DNA from 4 places in the Pandoraea sp. NPDC090278 genome. Region 3 is predicted to be linked to each of the others. Evidence: predicted binding sites of a transcription regulator. Region 3 holds the regulator's gene; each other region holds the start of a gene.

What was found. Region 3 encodes sigma-54, which starts transcription at its own class of promoters, with help from an activator protein. Its sites were predicted from a motif close to TGGCANGNAANCTGCTTT; they were not measured.
Region 1: a site for sigma-54 is predicted at 2,555-2,572, ahead of ACIQWO_RS23280 (acetyl-CoA acetyltransferase). Genes of this name have one in related genera too.
Region 2: a site for sigma-54 is predicted at 2,055-2,072, ahead of glnA (type I glutamate--ammonia ligase). Genes of this name have one in related genera too.
Region 4: a site for sigma-54 is predicted at 3,029-3,046, ahead of nirB (nitrite reductase large subunit NirB). Genes of this name have one in related genera too.

The regions. Positions count from the first base shown of each region.
Region 1 is NZ_JBIVYJ010000007.1:79,594-84,030, forward strand. Features, by position in the region: gene ACIQWO_RS23275 (acyl-CoA synthetase) at 1-1,321, opposite strand, end outside; gene ACIQWO_RS23280 (acetyl-CoA acetyltransferase) at 1,350-2,516, opposite strand; gene ACIQWO_RS23285 (TRAP transporter substrate-binding protein) at 3,191-4,210, shown strand; gene ACIQWO_RS23290 (TRAP transporter large permease subunit) at 4,226-4,437, shown strand, end outside.
Region 2 is NZ_JBIVYJ010000001.1:639,530-643,966, forward strand. Features, by position in the region: gene ACIQWO_RS02810 (DUF4148 domain-containing protein) at 1-203, opposite strand, end outside; gene ACIQWO_RS02815 (LysE family translocator) at 476-1,093, opposite strand; gene ACIQWO_RS02820 (rhodanese-like domain-containing protein) at 1,229-1,696, opposite strand; gene glnA (type I glutamate--ammonia ligase) at 2,168-3,583, shown strand; gene glnL (nitrogen regulation protein NR(II)) at 3,762-4,437, shown strand, end outside.
Region 3 is NZ_JBIVYJ010000004.1:71,205-75,641, reverse strand. Features, by position in the region: gene lptA (lipopolysaccharide transport periplasmic protein LptA) at 1-609, shown strand, start outside; gene lptB (LPS export ABC transporter ATP-binding protein) at 635-1,405, shown strand; gene ACIQWO_RS15490 (RNA polymerase factor sigma-54) at 1,499-2,989, shown strand; gene hpf (ribosome hibernation-promoting factor, HPF/YfiA family) at 3,131-3,487, shown strand; gene ptsN (PTS IIA-like nitrogen regulatory protein PtsN) at 3,724-4,179, shown strand; gene hprK (HPr(Ser) kinase/phosphatase) at 4,270-4,437, shown strand, end outside.
Region 4 is NZ_JBIVYJ010000007.1:21,489-25,925, forward strand. Features, by position in the region: gene nirD (nitrite reductase small subunit NirD) at 10-375, opposite strand; gene nirB (nitrite reductase large subunit NirB) at 385-2,862, opposite strand; gene ACIQWO_RS23070 (MFS transporter) at 3,218-4,437, opposite strand, start outside.

The sequences.
Region 1 (4,437 bases), on a different contig from region 3:
GATGCGTGAGCAGCGCTTCTTCGATCTCGCGCGGGTAGACGTTCGAGCCACCCGAGATGTACATGTCCGACGCACGGCCCGTGATGTACAGGAACCCCTGCGCATCCACATGACCCAGGTCGCCGGTGTGGAACCAGTCGTCCTTGAACGCCTTGGCGTTGGCGTCCGGATTGTTGTGATACCCCATGAAGACGGCCGGACCGCGCACGCAGATTTCGCCCGACGCGAACGCCGGTTGACGCTGCCCCTGCTCGTCCAGAATCGCCACTTCCATACCGGTGCGCGGCACCCCGCACGTGCCGACGCGCGCATCGGGCGCATCGTCGTCATCGCTGTGCAGCCACGGCGGCAGCACCGTGATGTTGCCCGTCACCTCGCCCAGTCCGTAGTACTGCACCAGCACACGGCCCAGCTTCTGCAACGCGTACTTCTGATCGGCGCGGTACATCGGCGCGCCCGCATAGATCACGAAGCGCAGCGAGCTATGGTCGTAGCAGTCCACCGCCGGATCTTCCACCAGCATCTTGACGATGGTCGGCACCGTGAACATGTTGTCGACCCGGTGACGCTCGACCGCCTGCCAGACCTGTTCCGCGTCCATCTTTTCGCCCGGCAGCAACACACTGGCCGCGCCGCGCGCCGTGTTGACGATGGCGTGAATGCCCGCGCCATGCGAGAGCGGCGCGACGACCATCGAGCGGCTGCGATATGTGATGCCAGGCATCAGATCGGCCAGATGGTTGGTGACGACGAACGCCATCTGCCCATGCGAGAGCACGCCCGCCTTCGGATGGCCGGTCGTACCCGAGGTGTAGAAGAACCACAGCGGATCCTCGTACTCCACCTCCTCCTCGTACCCCTCTGCCCCCATATGTTCGGCAACGAGCGTCTCGTAATGCAGCTCGCCCGCACGCGGCGCACCGAGGGCGATGACGTGTCGCAATGCGGGCGACGCCGCACGTACCGCATCGACGTGGCCTTCGAAACCCGCGTCGTAAATCATCACGCAAGCGCCGCTCGACTGCCCCAGATACGCCGCCTCGGGGGCGGTGATGCGGAAGTTCGTCGGCACCCACACGGCCCCGAGGCGAAACGCAATCCACGCGCTCTCGAAAATCGGCAGGTTGTTACGCGAGTGCACGAGCAACTTGTCGCCCTTCTTCACACCGAGCTTGCGCAGCGCGTCGACGGCCGCGTTCACGCGGGCATCGATCTCGCCCCACGTCGTGACGTTGTCGCCAACGATCAAACCCGGTTCGTCCGGGTGCCGCCGCGCGACGGCGGCCAACATCCGGCCGAGGTTCATGACCTTCTTGAGCATTTCTCGTCTCCTTGATGGCCCGGCACGCTTAGCGCGCTTCGAGAATGCTCACGTAGTTCGCCACGGCCGCGCCGCCCATGTTGAAGACGCCCGCCAGCTTCGCATCGGGAATCTGCATGTCGCCCGCCGTTCCCGTCAGTTGCATGGCCGCCATCACGTGCATCGAGACACCGGTAGCCCCCACCGGATGCCCCTTCGCTTTCAGACCGCCCGACGGATTCACCGGCAGCAGCCCGTTCTTTTCCGTCAACCCTTCGGCGAGGACACTCGCACCCTGTCCCGGCTTGGCCAGCCCCATCGCTTCGTATTCGATGAGTTCGGCGATGGTGAAGCAATCGTGCGTCTCGACCAGCGACAGATCCTTGAGCGAGACCCCAGCCACGCCCAGCGCCTGACGCCACGCATGCTGGCCGCCTTCGAACGCCAGCGGGTCGCGTCGCGAGAGCGGCAGGTAATCGTTGACCTGCACAGCCGCGCGGAAGCCGACCGCCTTGGGCATGCTGCGTGCGACGTCGGCCTTCGAGATGACCAGCGCGGCGGCACCGTCGGACACCATCGAGCAGTCGGTACGCTTGAGCGGACCGGCCACGAACGGGTTCTTCTCGGAGACGTTGCGGCAGAAGTCGTAACCGAAGTCGCGACGCATATGCGCATACGGATTCACCGATCCGTTGCGGTGGTTCTTCGCCGCAATGCGCGCAAGTGCGTCGGACTGATCGCCGTAGCGGTCGAAGTAGGCCTGCGCGATGGTGCCGAACACGCCCGCGAAGCCACCGGGAATCCCGGCCTCTTCACGCGCATACGAACACTTGAGCAGCACTTCGCCGACCTGCGGCGTGGCGAGTTCGGTCATCTTTTCGAAGCCGATCACGAGCACGTGCGTGGCTTTGCCCGCTTCGATGGATTGCAGCCCGCCGTGCACCGCGGCCGAACCGGTCGCGCACGCATTCTCGTAGCGCGTGGCGGGTTTGAAACGCAGGCCGGGAATGCGGTTGAAGATGAGCGACGACGGGAAGTCCTGATACAGGAACCCGCCGTTGAAGGTGCCGACGTGAATGGAGTCGATCTGTTCGGGCGAAAGGCCCGCATCGTCGAGGGCGGCCTGGGCGACGTCGGCCAACAGGACCTCGGCGTCGACGTTATCGAGTTTGCCGAACTGGGAGTGGGCCCAGCCGGTAAGGCATGCAGCAACCATGAAGTGTCTCCGGAAAATTGGGGTCATCCAGACTCCGGTGAGCAATTTCGATGCCAGATCCCTGCAAGGCGTTTGTTCGCTGGCAGCGCAACGCCTGATCTGTCACATCGACGGCTCGGTCAGTCGTCGTTGCGAGGTCGTTCCCTTGCTGCGCTTTTGGCGCCTATGCAATTGACGCAAGCGTAAAGCGGGAGTCACTGGCCCATCAAGTGAATTCTTAAGCACGCCAGATGAAGAAAATTTGCTGTACCGCAGCAATGACCCGCACACCGAAATGCATGCGACACCTGTCGCACCGTGCGCGGCGGCATTTGCGACAGGTGTCGCAAGGCGTCGGCGAAATGCGACAGGTGTCACACCCGCATGTTTGCTGTGTTCAGCCGAGCACCGCGCGTGCAGCAAAACGCGCCACGCCCTCGACATCGCCGCGAAGGCTTGTTGCGCCTGATGAAAGGCGCCTGACAGGCGCATGGCGCACGCGCAGCACGCCCCCCGGGAATTCACTAATGCTTAACAACGTAAGGGTTTTCCCGTTCGGATGCCGAACTGGCATTCGATTTGCGTAAGATTAGCCAGCCACTTTTCCGAGTTGGCCGGGACGTTGCATGGCAACACGTATGCACGGCCCGCGCTTCAGACGCAGTCACCAAACCAAAAAACAGGAGACATGCAGTATGAGCACCATGGATCGCCGCCACTTCATCAAGGTTGTGGCCGCCACATCGGCCGCCGCCGCTACGGGGTTGTATCAAACGCAGGCACACGCTGCCGAATTCACGCTGAAGTTCGCCAATAACCTGCCGGTCAGCCATCCGATGAACATCCGCGCCAAGGAGATGGCGCAGAAGATCGCGGAGCAATCGAAAGGCCGCATCGACTTCCAGATCTATCCGAACAATCAGCTCGGCTCCGACAGCGACATGCTGAGCCAGATTCGCTCGGGCGCCATCGACTACTTCACGCTCTCGCCGCTGATTCTCGGCACGCTCGTGCCTGCCGCGCAGATTTCGGGCGTGGGCTTCGCGTTCAAGGACTACAGCCAGGTGTGGGCGGCCATGGACGGCGATCTCGGTGCGCACGTGCGCGGCCAGATCTCGAAGACGACCGTGTTCGCGTTCGACAAGATCTGGGAGAACGGTTATCGCCAGATCACCACGAGCAGCCGTCCGATCAACTCGCCGACCGATCTCAAGGGTCTGAAGATCCGAGTCCCGACGAGCCCACTGTGGACGTCGATGTTCAAGGCGTTCGATTCGTCGCCCACGTCGATCAACTTCGCCGAAGTGTATTCGGCCCTGCAAACGCACATCGTCGAAGCGCAGGAAAACCCGCTGGCGCTGCTGACCACGGCCAAGCTCTACGAAGTGCAGAAGTACGTGTCGATGACGAATCACATGTGGGACGGCTTCTGGTTCCTCGCCAACAAGCAGAAGTGGGACAAGCTGCCGAAGGACCTTCAGGAGATTGTCACCGCCAACGTGAACGCCGCCGCCGTGGCGCAACGCGACGACGTGCGCAAGCTCAACGAAGGTGTGACGGCCGAGCTCAAGCAGAAGGGTCTGGTGTTCAACGCCCCGAACAATGAGCAGTTCCGCGACAAACTTCGCTCGGCCGGTTTCTACGCCGAATGGCACAAGAAGTTTGGCGACGAAGCATGGGCCATGTTGGAAAAGTACACTGGGAAGCTCGCGTAAATGGAAACGTTGACGATGACGGCCGAGCCGACGCACGCGCTCGCCCGCCTCTTCTGCCACGTCAACCGCGCGGTGATGAAAGTCACCGAGGCGGTTGCCGTGCTGCTGGTGGTGGCGGAAACTCTCATCCTGCTCGCGGGCGTGATCTCGCGTTACGGGTTCGACAATCCGCTCACGTGGTCGGATGAGCTCGCGCAGATTCTGTTCATCTGGCTCTCGATGCTCGG
Region 2 (4,437 bases), on a different contig from region 3:
CGTGCGTCGATCAGTTCCTCACGCACCTGTGCGCGGGTGAGCTGGGGCGCCGAAGAGGATTGGGACACCCAGCCGAACGGCGAGCCGTCGGGGTAAGCGTCGCTCGACAGATGCGATTGCGCGAAAACGGAACCTGCTGCGGTGGCCATCGTGGCCGAGATCAGTGCCGATGCAATGAGCTGGCGATTGAAGATGCGATTCATGACGTTAATTCCTTTTCTTCTGTGTTGCGGGGGCGCGCAATGCATCGGTACCGAGAGGCTGTTGGTAGGACGCGGTATGCGTTGTGCGCGACCGGTGAAGCCAGTCTATGCCTCCGGCTATCACGGAAAAACGGCAATTAAGGGAATAAATCATTACGCGAACTGCAACAATGCGACGTGCGTTCTCGCCTGTTGAGAGGTGCTCGGTGGCGCGGCATCAATGAAAAACGCCACCCGAAGGTGGCGTTCCTGGTGTGGCGATGCGGAGGTGTTCAGCGTGTGGCGATGGCAACGGCCGCACCGGCCATCACGGTACCCGTCGCACGATTCAGGCGCTTGACCGCGCGTGCTGAGCTGAGCAGTCGCCGTGCGCGGGACGCCAGCGCGATGTAGCTGCCGAACACAATGGCGAGCACCGTCAGTGTGACGCCGACGACTTCGACATAACCGAGTGCCGTTACGCGTTGCAGATCGAGCAAGTTGGGCAGCAGTGCGAAATAGAACACGACGACTTTCGGGTTGCCCATCGTGACCGAGAGACCGCCCAGAAAAAGACGCCAGGACTTCTCTCGTGGTGCGGCGGCCAGCGGCTCCGTCGGTGCGATGGCCGGGGCATTCCACATCTTCCAGGCGAGATAGAGAAGGTAAGCCGCGCCCGCGTACTTGATCGCGAGGAACACGCCGGAGAACGTATGCGCCAGTGCAGCCACACCGAGTACGGCGAGTGTGAGCCAGACAACATCCCCAATCGCGACGCCTGCGGTGAAAGCAATCGCGCCTTGCGTGCCGCGACCGAGAACGCGCGCGACGATGGCTGCGATACCGGGGCCCGGTGTGCCCGCGCCCACGAACAGCGCGAGCGCGAAAGTCAGCAAGTGAGTCCAGTCCATCTCGGCGTCTCCCCGCGTTGATGTGGTTCGGTGTTTGTCGATACGTCGTTGGTGCGCAGTCGTTGCAGGTCGGTCACCGGTCACTATCGCGATTGCGGTCTCGCGTCGATGACCGGTAATCCGGTGTCACGGATGTTATGCGCCGAGCCAGGGCAGGCCGCGGAAGCACCAGCCGCTCACATTCTTGCGGTGACCGCTGCCGTCCTTGTCGCCTTCGAAGCCTTCGAGGATGTCGAACGATTGCGTGAAACCGGCTTCATAAGCGACCTTCGCGGCAGCCTTCGAACGGGCGGCGCTGCGGCACAGGAACAGCAGCGGCGTCGTCTTGTCCGTCGTCTGCGACGTCAGTTGTTCCAGGAAGTGTTCGTTGGGCACGCCACCGGGATAGCGCACCCATTCGACGTTGGCGTACTGCCCGTCCGGCACCTGCGGACGGCCAACCCAATCGAGTTCAGCGCGCGTACGCACGTCGATCAGACGAACGTTGGCGTCGGCGTTGAGCAATGCCAGCGCTTCTTCCGGCGTGACTGCGCCTGCGTAGGCGAGCTGACCCGTGGCGCGACGCTGCGTTGCTTGGTCGAGAATGGCTTTTGCGCTTGTCATATTGCTGTGATCTCGTTAGTCGATGGTTGTCCTTCATTCTAGCGTGCAGCACACGCAAAGATGCGCTTTAAGTGACATCGCACGGCATTGGGAGTCGTCTGGATATTTTGTGGACCGAATCCAGCTCGCCCGACGACGGTGCAATATGGCGCACAACTTCGGATCAGTGGCGTGGCAAATTGGCACTGAAAAGGTGCATAATCGGAAAATGCACCAATTTAGTGATGTTTTGGTGCGGTGCGCACCGAAATGGAGAATTAAAGCCCACGAGCGGGAATTCGGCACTGGACGCACCAGCATCGAATATTTCCTTAGAAATCAGTGGGCGAGGGTGAGGCACGACAGTGAAGTGATGCGCTGGCACGCTTCCTGCTTATCACTGGCGAATCCGAACACGGAGTTCGTTAAGAGGGTGCGGCGACGCGGGCGATGAGCGCCAGCAGCGCCAGATTGAATCTTTCGGGAGATAGCATGAGCAAATCTGTGGCAGATGTGATGAACCTGGTTAAGGAAGAAGACGTCAAGTTCGTCGACTTCCGCTTTACGGACACGCGCGGCAAAGAGCAGCACGTCTCGGTGCCCGTGTCGCACTTCGACGCCGACAAGTTCGAGAGCGGTCACGCTTTCGACGGTTCGTCGATCGCTGGCTGGAAGGGCATCGAAGCCTCGGACATGCTGCTGGTGCCGGACGCCAACACCGCTTACATCGACCCGTTCTACGAAGAAAACACGCTGGTCCTGACCTGCGACGTGATCGAGCCGGCCGACGGCAAGGGCTACGACCGCGATCCGCGCTCCATCGCCAAGCGCGCTGAAGCCTACCTGAAGAGCACGGGCCTGGGCGACACCGCCTTCTTCGGTCCGGAGCCGGAATTCTTCATTTTCGACTCGGTCCAGTGGAACACGGACATGTCGGGCACCTTCGTGAAGATCAACTCCGAAGAAGCCCCGTGGTCCTCGTCGAAGGACTTCGACGGCGGCAACACCGGCCACCGTCCGGGCACGAAGGGCGGCTACTTCCCGGTCGCACCGGTCGACACGTTCCAGGACATGCGCTCGGAAATGTGCCTGTTGCTCGAACAACTCGGCGTGCCGGTTGAAGTGCACCACCACGAAGTGGCTGGCCAGGGCCAGAACGAAATCGGCACGAAGTTCTCGACGCTGGTCGAGCGCGCCGACTGGACGCAGATCCTGAAGTACGTCGTGCACAACGTGGCGCACAGCTACGGCAAGACGGCCACGTTCATGCCGAAGCCGATCGTTGGTGACAACGGTTCGGGCATGCACATCCACCAGTCGGTCTGGAAGGACGGTCAGAACCTGTTCGCAGGCAACGGCTACGGCGGTCTGTCGGAATTCGCGCTGTACTACATCGGCGGCATCATCAAGCACGCCCGTGCCCTGAACGCGATCACGAACCCGTCGACGAACTCGTACAAGCGTCTCGTGCCGCACTTCGAAGCCCCGGTGAAGCTGGCCTACTCGGCCCGTAACCGTTCGGCATCGATCCGTATCCCGTACGTTGCCAACCCGAAGGGCCGCCGCATCGAAGCGCGCTTCCCGGATCCGATGGCCAACCCGTACCTGGCGTTTGCCGCCATGCTGATGGCCGGTCTGGATGGCGTTCAGAACAAGATCCACCCGGGCGAAGCTGCCGACAAGAACCTGTACGACCTGCCGCCGGAAGAGGATGCAAAGATCCCGACCGTGTGCTCGAGCCTCGAACAGGCGCTGGAATACCTGAACGAAGACCGCGAGTTCCTGACCCGTGGCGGCGTGTTCACTGACGGCATGCTCGATTCGTACATCGCACTGAAGACGGACGAAGCGCGCCGTGTGGCCATGACCACGCACCCGCTTGAGTTCGAAATGTACTACTCGCTGTAATCGAGTCGCTGCGCAGCAATGCGCCGGCATGACGGAACGCCTGCGGCCGACCGTCATGCTCGACAAGCACGAGGGGATGGCCGCGGCCGTCCCCTTTTTTATCCGCAGCGCGCGCACCATGCATCGCCGAAGTGCATCGTGCTAGCGGCCTGCCACGAACCTAACGCCTAGATCCTTGATGAAAAGTGTCCGCGCTGGTGAGAAAGGGCAGACGAAGCGGGCCTCGCATTCCGCTGATGCCGCCGATGTTGCTGCTGCCGATTTGACGGCTGACGCCGCAGGCGTCTCCGCGCCCGTGGCTGCGTTGCATGCCGTGGTCGACCCTTGGGAAGTGAAGCTTGCCGCGACCGGCATTCTGCCCGGTCTGGAAGCGTTGCCGACCGTGCTGCTGGTGCTGGAAAAGCACTCGTTGCGCGTGGTCTTCGCAAACCCGGCCGCCGAAGCGTTGCTGGCCTTGTCCCGTCGCTCGCTCTCGCAGATGACGTGGAACGATGTGTTCACGAACGGCGAAGTGTTGTCATCGACGATGACTGAGCTCATCGCGAATCACTTCCAGACCACGCGCCTCGATCTGGTGCTGGAACGCACCGCGCAGGAGCCGTTGCACACCCACGCGATTGTGGCCGCCCCCGAGGCTGCGCCCGATTTTGTGATCGTCGAGCTGATCGAGAACGAGCAGAAGCTCAAGAACGAGCGCGAAGAGCGGATCATCGATCAGGCGTTGATGAACAAGCAGCTCATCCGCAACCTGGCGCACGAGATCAAGAACCCGCTCGGCGGCATTCGCGGTGCGGCGCAGTTGCTGGAGTTTGAGCTGGATCAGCGCGAATTGCGCGAATACACGCAGGTGATCA
Region 3 (4,437 bases):
GCCGCACCGCTGGCTCACGCGGAACGCGCCGACCGCGACAAGCCGCTCAATATCGAGTCGGATCACATGAGCTATGACGACCTCAAGCAGGTCAACATCTTCACCGGCAACGTGACGATGACCAAGGGGACGATTCTCCTGAAGGCCGATCGCGTCGAAGTGACTCAGGATCCGGAGGGCTATCAGTACGCCACGGCTTACTACAAGCCGGGCGGCCCGCTCGCCTACATGCGTCAGAAGCGCGACGGCATGGACGAGTACATCGACGGCTGGGGCCAAACCATCTATTACAACGGCAAGACCGAAGTCGCCACGCTCACCACGCAGGCCACGCTCAAGCGTCTGGCCGGTGGCACCAAGGTGCTCGACGAGATTCACGGCAGCGTGATCACGTACGACACCTACAATGAGGTCTACACCGCCAACAGCGGCGCCGATCAGGTCAACCCCAACAATCCGAACGGCCGCGTGCGCGCCACGCTCGCACCGCGCAACGCCACGGGCGCACAGGCGCCGGCGCCGGGCGCTGCCAGCAAGCCGGTCGCCGCGCCCAAGGGCGACCTGCCGCCGCTGTCGCCTTCCAAGAACATCGGGAATCCGCGTGAGTAATTCTGCCAATAGCAACGCCTCGACCATCAACCCGGGCGCCGGCCCGGTGGGCAAGCCCAGCGCGCTCGTCGTGCGCTCGCTCAAGAAGCAGTACGGCGCGCGTACCGTCGTCAAGGACGTGTCGCTCGACGTGAAGAGCGGCGAGGTCGTGGGTCTGCTCGGCCCGAACGGCGCGGGCAAGACAACGTCGTTCTACATGATCGTGGGACTGGTGCCTGCCGACGATGGTGAAATCCAGCTCGACGGCAACCTCATCAGCGAACTGCCGATCCACGAACGCGCCCGCATGGGTGTCTCGTATCTGCCGCAGGAAGCCTCGGTGTTCCGCAAGCTCACGGTCGAAGACAACATTCGCGCCGTGCTCGAATTGCAGGTCGATGCGCAGGGCAAGCCCCTCAAGCGCGACGAAATCGAACGCCGCATTGAAGCCCTGCTCGACGAGCTTCAGGTCGGCCATCTGCGCGAGAATCCGGCGATGTCGCTCTCGGGCGGCGAGCGTCGTCGCGTGGAAATCGCGCGCGCTCTGGCCACACAGCCGCGTTTTATTTTGCTCGACGAACCATTCGCGGGCGTCGACCCGATCGCTGTGCTGGAAATTCAGCGAATCGTGCGCTTTCTCAAGGACCGAGGCATCGGTGTCCTGATTACCGACCACAACGTGCGCGAGACGCTGGGTATCTGCGATCACGCATACATCATCAGCGAAGGCTCGGTGCTCGCCGCCGGCACGCCTGACCAGATCGTTGCCGACGAAAGCGTCCGCCGCGTCTATCTGGGCGAAAATTTCCGGATGTAAAGCAGATTTTTCGCATGTAAACCCTGCCTCCGATAGGAGTCAGGGACGGTTCCGTTGGCGTGACAAAGCCTCTACAATGAAGGCGAGACCGCTATGAAACCGACTCTTCAACTCCGCACCTCTCAGCACCTGACCCTCACGCCCCAGTTGCAGCAATCGATCCGGTTGTTGCAACTGTCGACGCTCGAACTTCAGCAGGAAGTCGAGCACGCCCTCACCCAGAACCCGATGCTCGAACGCGAGGACGATTGGCTCGCCGGTTCGGTACGTGTAGGCACGGACGGGTCGCTGCGCAACGAGCGGAGTTCGTCGTCGAGCAGTTCGAACGACAACGGCCCCGAAGCCGCCAACGGTCACGACGAAGCGCGTGAACTCGACGGCGAGGCCCGCTTCGACGACAACGCGTCGGATAACGGCAGCGACTGGAGCCTGAACGACTTCGCCCGCTCCGGCAGCGCATCGGACGACGACGACAATGCGCGTCCTCAGTTGCACGTCGACCATCCCAATCTCCGCGAACATCTGCTGGCCCAGTTGCGCCTGACCAAGGCTGCGCCGCGCGACCGCGCGCTGGTGGAGTTCCTGATCGAATCGCTGGACGAGGACGGCTACCTCGGCAGCCTGCTCGACGAGATTCAGGCTGAAATGCCCGAAGAGCTGGCGCTCGAAACGGAAGAGATCAACGCGGCGCTGGCGCTGCTGCAAAGCTTCGACCCGGCGGGCGTGGGTGCCCGGAGCCCGGCCGAATGCCTGCGTCTGCAGCTCCAGCGACTGCCCGCAAGCGGCGTACGTACCCTCTCGCTGCGCATCGTCACCGATCACCTGGAACTGCTGGCCGCGCGCGATTACACGCGTCTGCGTCGCCTGCTGGGTGTCGGCGAAGACGGCCTGCGCGCCGCGCATCAGCTGATTCGCTCGCTGGACCCCTTCCCGGGTGCAGCGTACGGTGCGCCTCAGGCCGACTACGTCGTGCCGGACGTGCTGGTACGCAAGCAGGGGAGCGGCTGGACGGCGGAGCTGAATCCGGAAGTGATGCCGCGTCTGCGCATCAACGAGATGTATGCGCGCATTCTCCGAAATAACCGGAACGATCCGGGAACCGGCAACCTCCAACAGCAGTTGCAGGAAGCGCGCTGGCTGATCAAGAACATTCAGCAACGCTTCGACACGATCCTGCGGGTCGCGCAGGCGATTGTCGAGCGTCAAAAGAACTTCTTCACGCATGGCGAAATCGGCATGCGGCCCTTGGTTTTACGCGAGATTGCTGATACGCTGGGTTTACATGAATCCACGATTTCACGGGTGACAACGAGTAAGTACATGCTCACTCCATTTGGAACCTTTGAGCTTAAGTACTTCTTCGGATCACACGTGGCAACGGAAGCCGGAGGCGCTGCGTCATCGACCGCTATCCGCGCACTCATCAAGCAACTCATAGGAGCAGAAGACCCGCAGAGCCCCCTTTCCGATAGCCGTATCGCGGAACTGCTGGCAGAGCAAGGTTTTGTGGTGGCGCGGCGCACTGTCGCGAAGTACCGCGAGGCCATGCGAATCCCCGCAGTGAACTTGCGCAAATCTTTGTAGGACAGTCCTGGTGCGCCATGTTGGCCGCTGGGGCATAACGCCGCAGTGCGACATTGCGTCACGTCAATGGCTCGCACCCTCGCTAGCCAGCGTCAACGTTGACGCGGCCTGCACTTCGGCATTTCAGCAAGGAGAGCAGCTATGAATCTGAAGATCAGTGGACACCATCTCGAACTCACGCCTTCGCTGCGCGAATTTGTCGTCAACAAGCTCGATCGAGTGTTGAGGCATTTCGACCAGCTAATTGGCGCCGAGGTGATCCTCTCTGTCGACAAAACCAAGGAGAAGAGCGGACGCCAGATCGCGAGCGTCACGGTGTTTCTCAAGGGCAAAGAAATTTTCGTCGAGAAGTGTGACGAGAATATGTACACCGCCATCGACAAGCTGATCGACATGCTCGACCGCAAGGTAGTGCAGTACAAGGATAAGGTTCAGGATCACGGTCGCGAGGCCATCAAGCACCACGAACTTCCTCCTGAGGCGGAACCGCTGCAATAGCATCGTTCAGGCGTGGTAATCGCACTGGCTGATACCGACGAAAACCCGCAAGGAACCACCCGAGCGCATATCCGTCTGTTGTAAGTCTGGCATCACCCACCGCGGGGCCGTTGAACGGCCCCTTTTGTATGGTTCGTCCCACTTCCGTGACTTGCCGCGAGCGCGGCGGCGAGTGGTCTATAATGCGAGGTCAATCGGGGGTTGGAGGGCGACTAAGCGTTCGCCCGCATTACAAGATGAACCGTTTAGCCAAACTCATACTCGAGTCCAACATCCTGCTTGGACTGTCCGTTACCAGCAAGAAGCGCCTGTTCGAACAGGTCGGCCTCCTCTTCGAGAACAACGCCGGGCTTTCGCGCGCTGTGGTGACCGACAATCTGTTCGCCCGCGAGCGTCTCGGCTCGACGGGGCTTGGCGAAGGCGTGGCGATTCCGCATGGACGCATCAAGGGCCTGAAGGTCCCGGCCGCCGCGTTCATCCGCCTGGAAGAGGCCATTCCGTTCGAAGCGCCCGACGGTCAGCCCGTCTCCCTCCTGTTCGTGTTGCTGGTGCCCGAGCAGGCGACGCAGCAGCACCTCGAAATCCTGTCCGAAATTGCCCAGTTGCTCTCGGACCCGGAGATGCGCAGTATCCTGATCAACGCGCCCAGCGCCAAGGATGTCCATACCGCGCTGACGAACTGGAAGCCCTGAGTCGTCCCGAGTCGTCTGCGCACCGGTACGAATCGCCGCGAACACACACGAATTCCGTAGCTCCCACACCCAACCGAACGAGGCGACGCGGTGGAACTGACCGGCATCAACGCGCAAAGCATTTTCGACGACAACGCCGCGACGTTGCGTCTGTCGTGGCTCACGGGCCATGAAGGTTGGGAGCGCGGCTTCACGCCGGAGAGCGTGGCCACGGCCACCTCCAGCGCTGACCTCGTGGGCCACTTGAACCTCATCCAC
Region 4 (4,437 bases), on a different contig from region 3:
CGGAGAACGTCAGGCCGCTACCGTTTCGGTCGCGGTGATGCTCACCGTCTCGTCAATCGACAGATACACCTCGCCCGCGTCGATCCGCACCGGGAAGCGCTGCGCGCAGCCGACGTCCGGTGCGCAGGCTTCGCCCGTCGTCAGATCGATGTTCCAGGCGTGCAGCGGACACGTCACCTTCTCGCCGTGCACGATGCCCTGCGACAACGCCCCCCCCTTGTGCGGACACTTGTCGCGCAGCGCGAAGACGTTGTCGCTCTCGGTGCGAAACAGCGCGATGTTGCCGCTTGCGTGGTTCAGCACGCGCGTGCCCAGACGCGGGATCGCATTCACGTCGCAGACATGCAGCCAGATCGGTTGGGATGGCGTCGTCATGGGATCTCCTCAGGCAGTCGTGGTTTCGGTCGGGACTTCGGCAGGCGCCGCGCTCTGCGTCGTCGCTGTAAGCGGCTTGTACTCGTTGGCCTGCACGCCATTGATACGCGCCTGCCACGGGTCGGGCAGTCCGTCGAGCGAGAACAACAGACGCTCGTAGAGTGCCCGGCGATTGGCGGCGTCCGCCACCACGCGCTGCTTCACGTAATCGAGGCCCACGCGATCGATGTAATGCACAGTGCGGTCGAGGTAGTAGGCTTCCTCGCGATACAACTGAAGGAACGCGCCGGTGTACTCCTTGACCTCCTCGGCCGTCTTCACCTTCACGAGGAACTGCGCCACTTCGGTCTTGATGCCGCCGTTGCCGCCCACGTACAGCTCCCAACCCGAGTCGACGGCAATCACGCCCACGTCCTTGATCCCGGCTTCGGCGCAGTTGCGCGGGCAACCCGACACGGCCAGCTTCACCTTGTGCGGCGACCACATGTTCGCGAGCATCGTTTCCAGATCGATGCCCATCTGCGTGCTGTTCTGCGTGCCGAAGCGGCAGAACTCGCTACCCACACACGTCTTCACTGTGCGGATCGACTTGCCGTAAGCGTGGCCTGACGGCATGCCCAGATCGCGCCAGACATTCACCAGATCGTCCTTCTTCACGCCGAGCAAGTCGATGCGCTGACCGCCCGTGACCTTGACCATCGGAATCTGATACTTGTCTGCCACGTCGGCAATGCGGCGCAACTCGCTCGCATTCGTCACACCGCCCTTCATCTGCGGGATGACGGAGAACGTGTTGTCCTTCTGGATGTTGGCGTGCACGCGTTCGTTGACGAAACGGCTTTGCGGATCGTCCACCGCTTCCTTGGGCCACGTGCTGAGCATGTAGTAGTTCAGCGCCGGACGGCACGTCGCGCAGCCATTAGGCGTGCGCCATTCGAGGAAGTCGAAGGCGGCGCGGTGGGTGGTCAGACGATGCTCGCGCACCGCACGACGCACATCCGCATGCGACAGGTCGGTGCAGCCGCACACGGCCTTCTCCTTCGGCGCAGCGTCATAGGTCGAGCCGAGCGTGCTCATCAGAATCTGTTCGCACAGACCCGCGCACGAGCCGCACGAGCTGGCGGCCTTGGTGTGCTTCTTCACTTCGTCGAGCGTGAACAGGCCCTTCTCCGTGATGGCCTTCACGATGGCGCCCTTGCAAACACCGTTGCAGCCGCACACCTCATCGGTGTCGGCCATCGCCGATGCGCGGTTCTGCCCTTGCGTGCCGACGTCGCCCACACTCGACTCGCCGAACATGATGCGCTCACGCAATTCGCCCAGCGTGCGTCCTTCGCGCAGCAGCTTGAAGTACCACGCGCCGTCAGCGGTGTCGCCGTACAGACAGGCACCGACGAGCTTGTCGTCACGAATCACGAGCTTCTTGTAGACGCCGCTCGCCGGGTCCGACAGCACGATTTCCTCCGTGCCTTCGCCGCCCAGAAAGTCGCCCGCCGAGAACAGATCGATGCCCGTGACCTTGAGCTTCGTGGAAAGCACCGAGCCGCGATAGCTGCCGATGCCCATGAGCGCGAGGTGATTCGCACAGACCTTGGCCTGCTCGAACAACGGCGCGACGAGACCATACGCCACACCGCGATGGCTCACGCATTCGCCCACGGCGTAGATGCGTGGATCGTAGGTTTGCAGTGTGTCCGACACCACGATGCCGCGTGCGCAGTGCAAACCGGCCGCCTCGGCCAGCGTGGTCTTCGGGCGGATGCCTGCGGCCATCACGACGAGATCCGCCGCGATTTCGTCGCCGTTGCTGAACTTCACAGCGCGCACGCAGCGGTTGTCGTCGCCAAGAATCTCCGACGTTTGGTGGGACAGACGGAACGCAAGGCCGCGCGCTTCGAGCGACTGTTGCAGCAGCTTGCCCGCCGTGCTGTCGAGTTGACGCTCCAGCAGCGTGTCGGCCAGATGCACGACCGTGACGTCCATGCCGCGCAGTTTGAGGCCGTTGGCCGCTTCGAGCCCGAGCAGCCCGCCGCCGATCACGACCGCGTGACGCTTCACCTTCGCCGTCTCGATCATGATTTCGGTGTCGCGGATGTCGCGATAGCTGATCACGCCATCGAGATCCTTGCCCGGCACCGGCAGAATGAACGGGCTGGAACCGGTCGCGATGAGCAGACGGTCGTACGGCGCTTCGGTGCCATCGGCACAACGCACCACGCGGCACCGACGGTCGATCTGCGTGACTTCCTTGCCCAGATGCAGCGTGATGCCCTTCTCCGCATACCAGTCGAGCGGATTGAGCACGATGTCCTTGAACGCCTGTTCGCCAGCGAGCACCGGCGAGAGCAGGATGCGGTTGTAGTTCGGATGCGGCTCGGCGCCGAACACGGTGATGTCGTACTGATTCGGTGCAATCTCAAGCAGCTCTTCGAGCGTGCGGATGCCGGCCATGCCGTTGCCGATGACGACCAGACGAGGTTTGCGCATGCTGTCTTCTCCTGTTGCGCCTGCAGCGCCCGAAAAACAAAACGGCGTCCATCCGTGCCGAAGCACAGAGGGACGCCGTTGTCCTGTGGGTACGTCGCAGGCTGTCCCGCCCGACGTCGCACCTGAATTCTTTGCCGGCGACGCCTTTGCCGCTGGCACTAACGCTAATGCAACAAGCGTGCCAGCACGTGAGACGTCACCCGCCGGGCATTGCCGGGCAAGGAGAAGATCGGAAGTTGTCTATGGGAAACGCCCGAACGTGGCGCTAAAAAACGTCAAATCTGCTGCACCGCACCAGTGCATGACGCGGGGCCGCCGCCCCGCGCGCACCAACTTGATGCCTGCATGCGGTGCGTCAGCTAGCTTCCTTCGGTTTAGTCCCTGACGATTTGTGTCCGCTGACTTGGGCGCCTGCGTCGTGCGGCAGACGCATGCCGTCGATCAGCGCGAGCAACGCAATGACCGCCATGACGACGAACGTCCAGCGGAAGCTCGCGGTGCTGAATGGTGCGACACCTGCCACTTCCGTGAACTTAAGGATGAGCGCGCCGAGTGCGATGCCCATGCCCGTCATCATCTGCTGGAGCGCGGAGGACAACGTCGCAGCGCCGCTCATGTCGGTGGGTGGCACGTCGGCGAATGCCATCGTGGCAAGCGTGGTGAACTGCATCGAGCGGCAGATGCCGCCGAACAGCAGCACGAGCCCGACGATCCAGAACGGCGTCGTCGACGACAGCGCGGCGCACATGAGAAAGCCGATCACGACGAGCACGCCGTTGCCCAGCAGCACACGACGGAAGCCGAAGCGCTTAAGGATCGGCGTCGTTGCGGGCTTGATGCCCAGATTGCCCGCGAAGAGTGCGAGCATCAGCAGGCCGGACGTCACCGCGCTCAGGCCGAACGCCAGTTGGAACATCAGCGGCAGCAGAAACGGCGCGCTGCCGATCGTCATGCGAAAAAGCGAACCGCCCCACACCGTCACGGCAAACGTCTGCACGCGCATGGCCGCCAGATTGATGAGCGGGTGCGGCGTGTGCAGGAAGTGCCGGATCGACCAGCCCATCGAGAGCAATCCGATGGCGAGGCAACCGATCACCATCGGCCAGTCGGCAGGCGTGCGGCTCGCCAGCTCGACGCCGAACATCAGCAAGCTCGCGCCGACACCGCTCATCACGAAGCCCGGCAGATCGAACGGTTTGCGCTCGCCCGGCGACGGGCCGACCAGCCACAACGCGCCCGCGAATGCCGCGAGGCCCAGCGGCACGTTGATCAGGAAGATCCAGTGCCAGCTCCACGTCGACGAGATGAAGCCACCGAGCGCGGGCCCGAGGACGGGCGCAGCGAGGCCCGGCCACGTGATCGTTGCGATGGCGCGCACCAGCTCCGGCTTGGGCGTATTGCGCAGCACGACGAGTCGCCCCACAGGCACCATCATCGCCCCGGCCAGCCCCTGAAGCACCCGGCATGCAGTGAACATGCCGAGGCTCGTGCTCATCGCGCACAGCACGGACGCCAGCGTGAACAACGCAATGGCGGCGGGGAACACACGACGCGGCCCGAGCCGGTCTGCCAGCC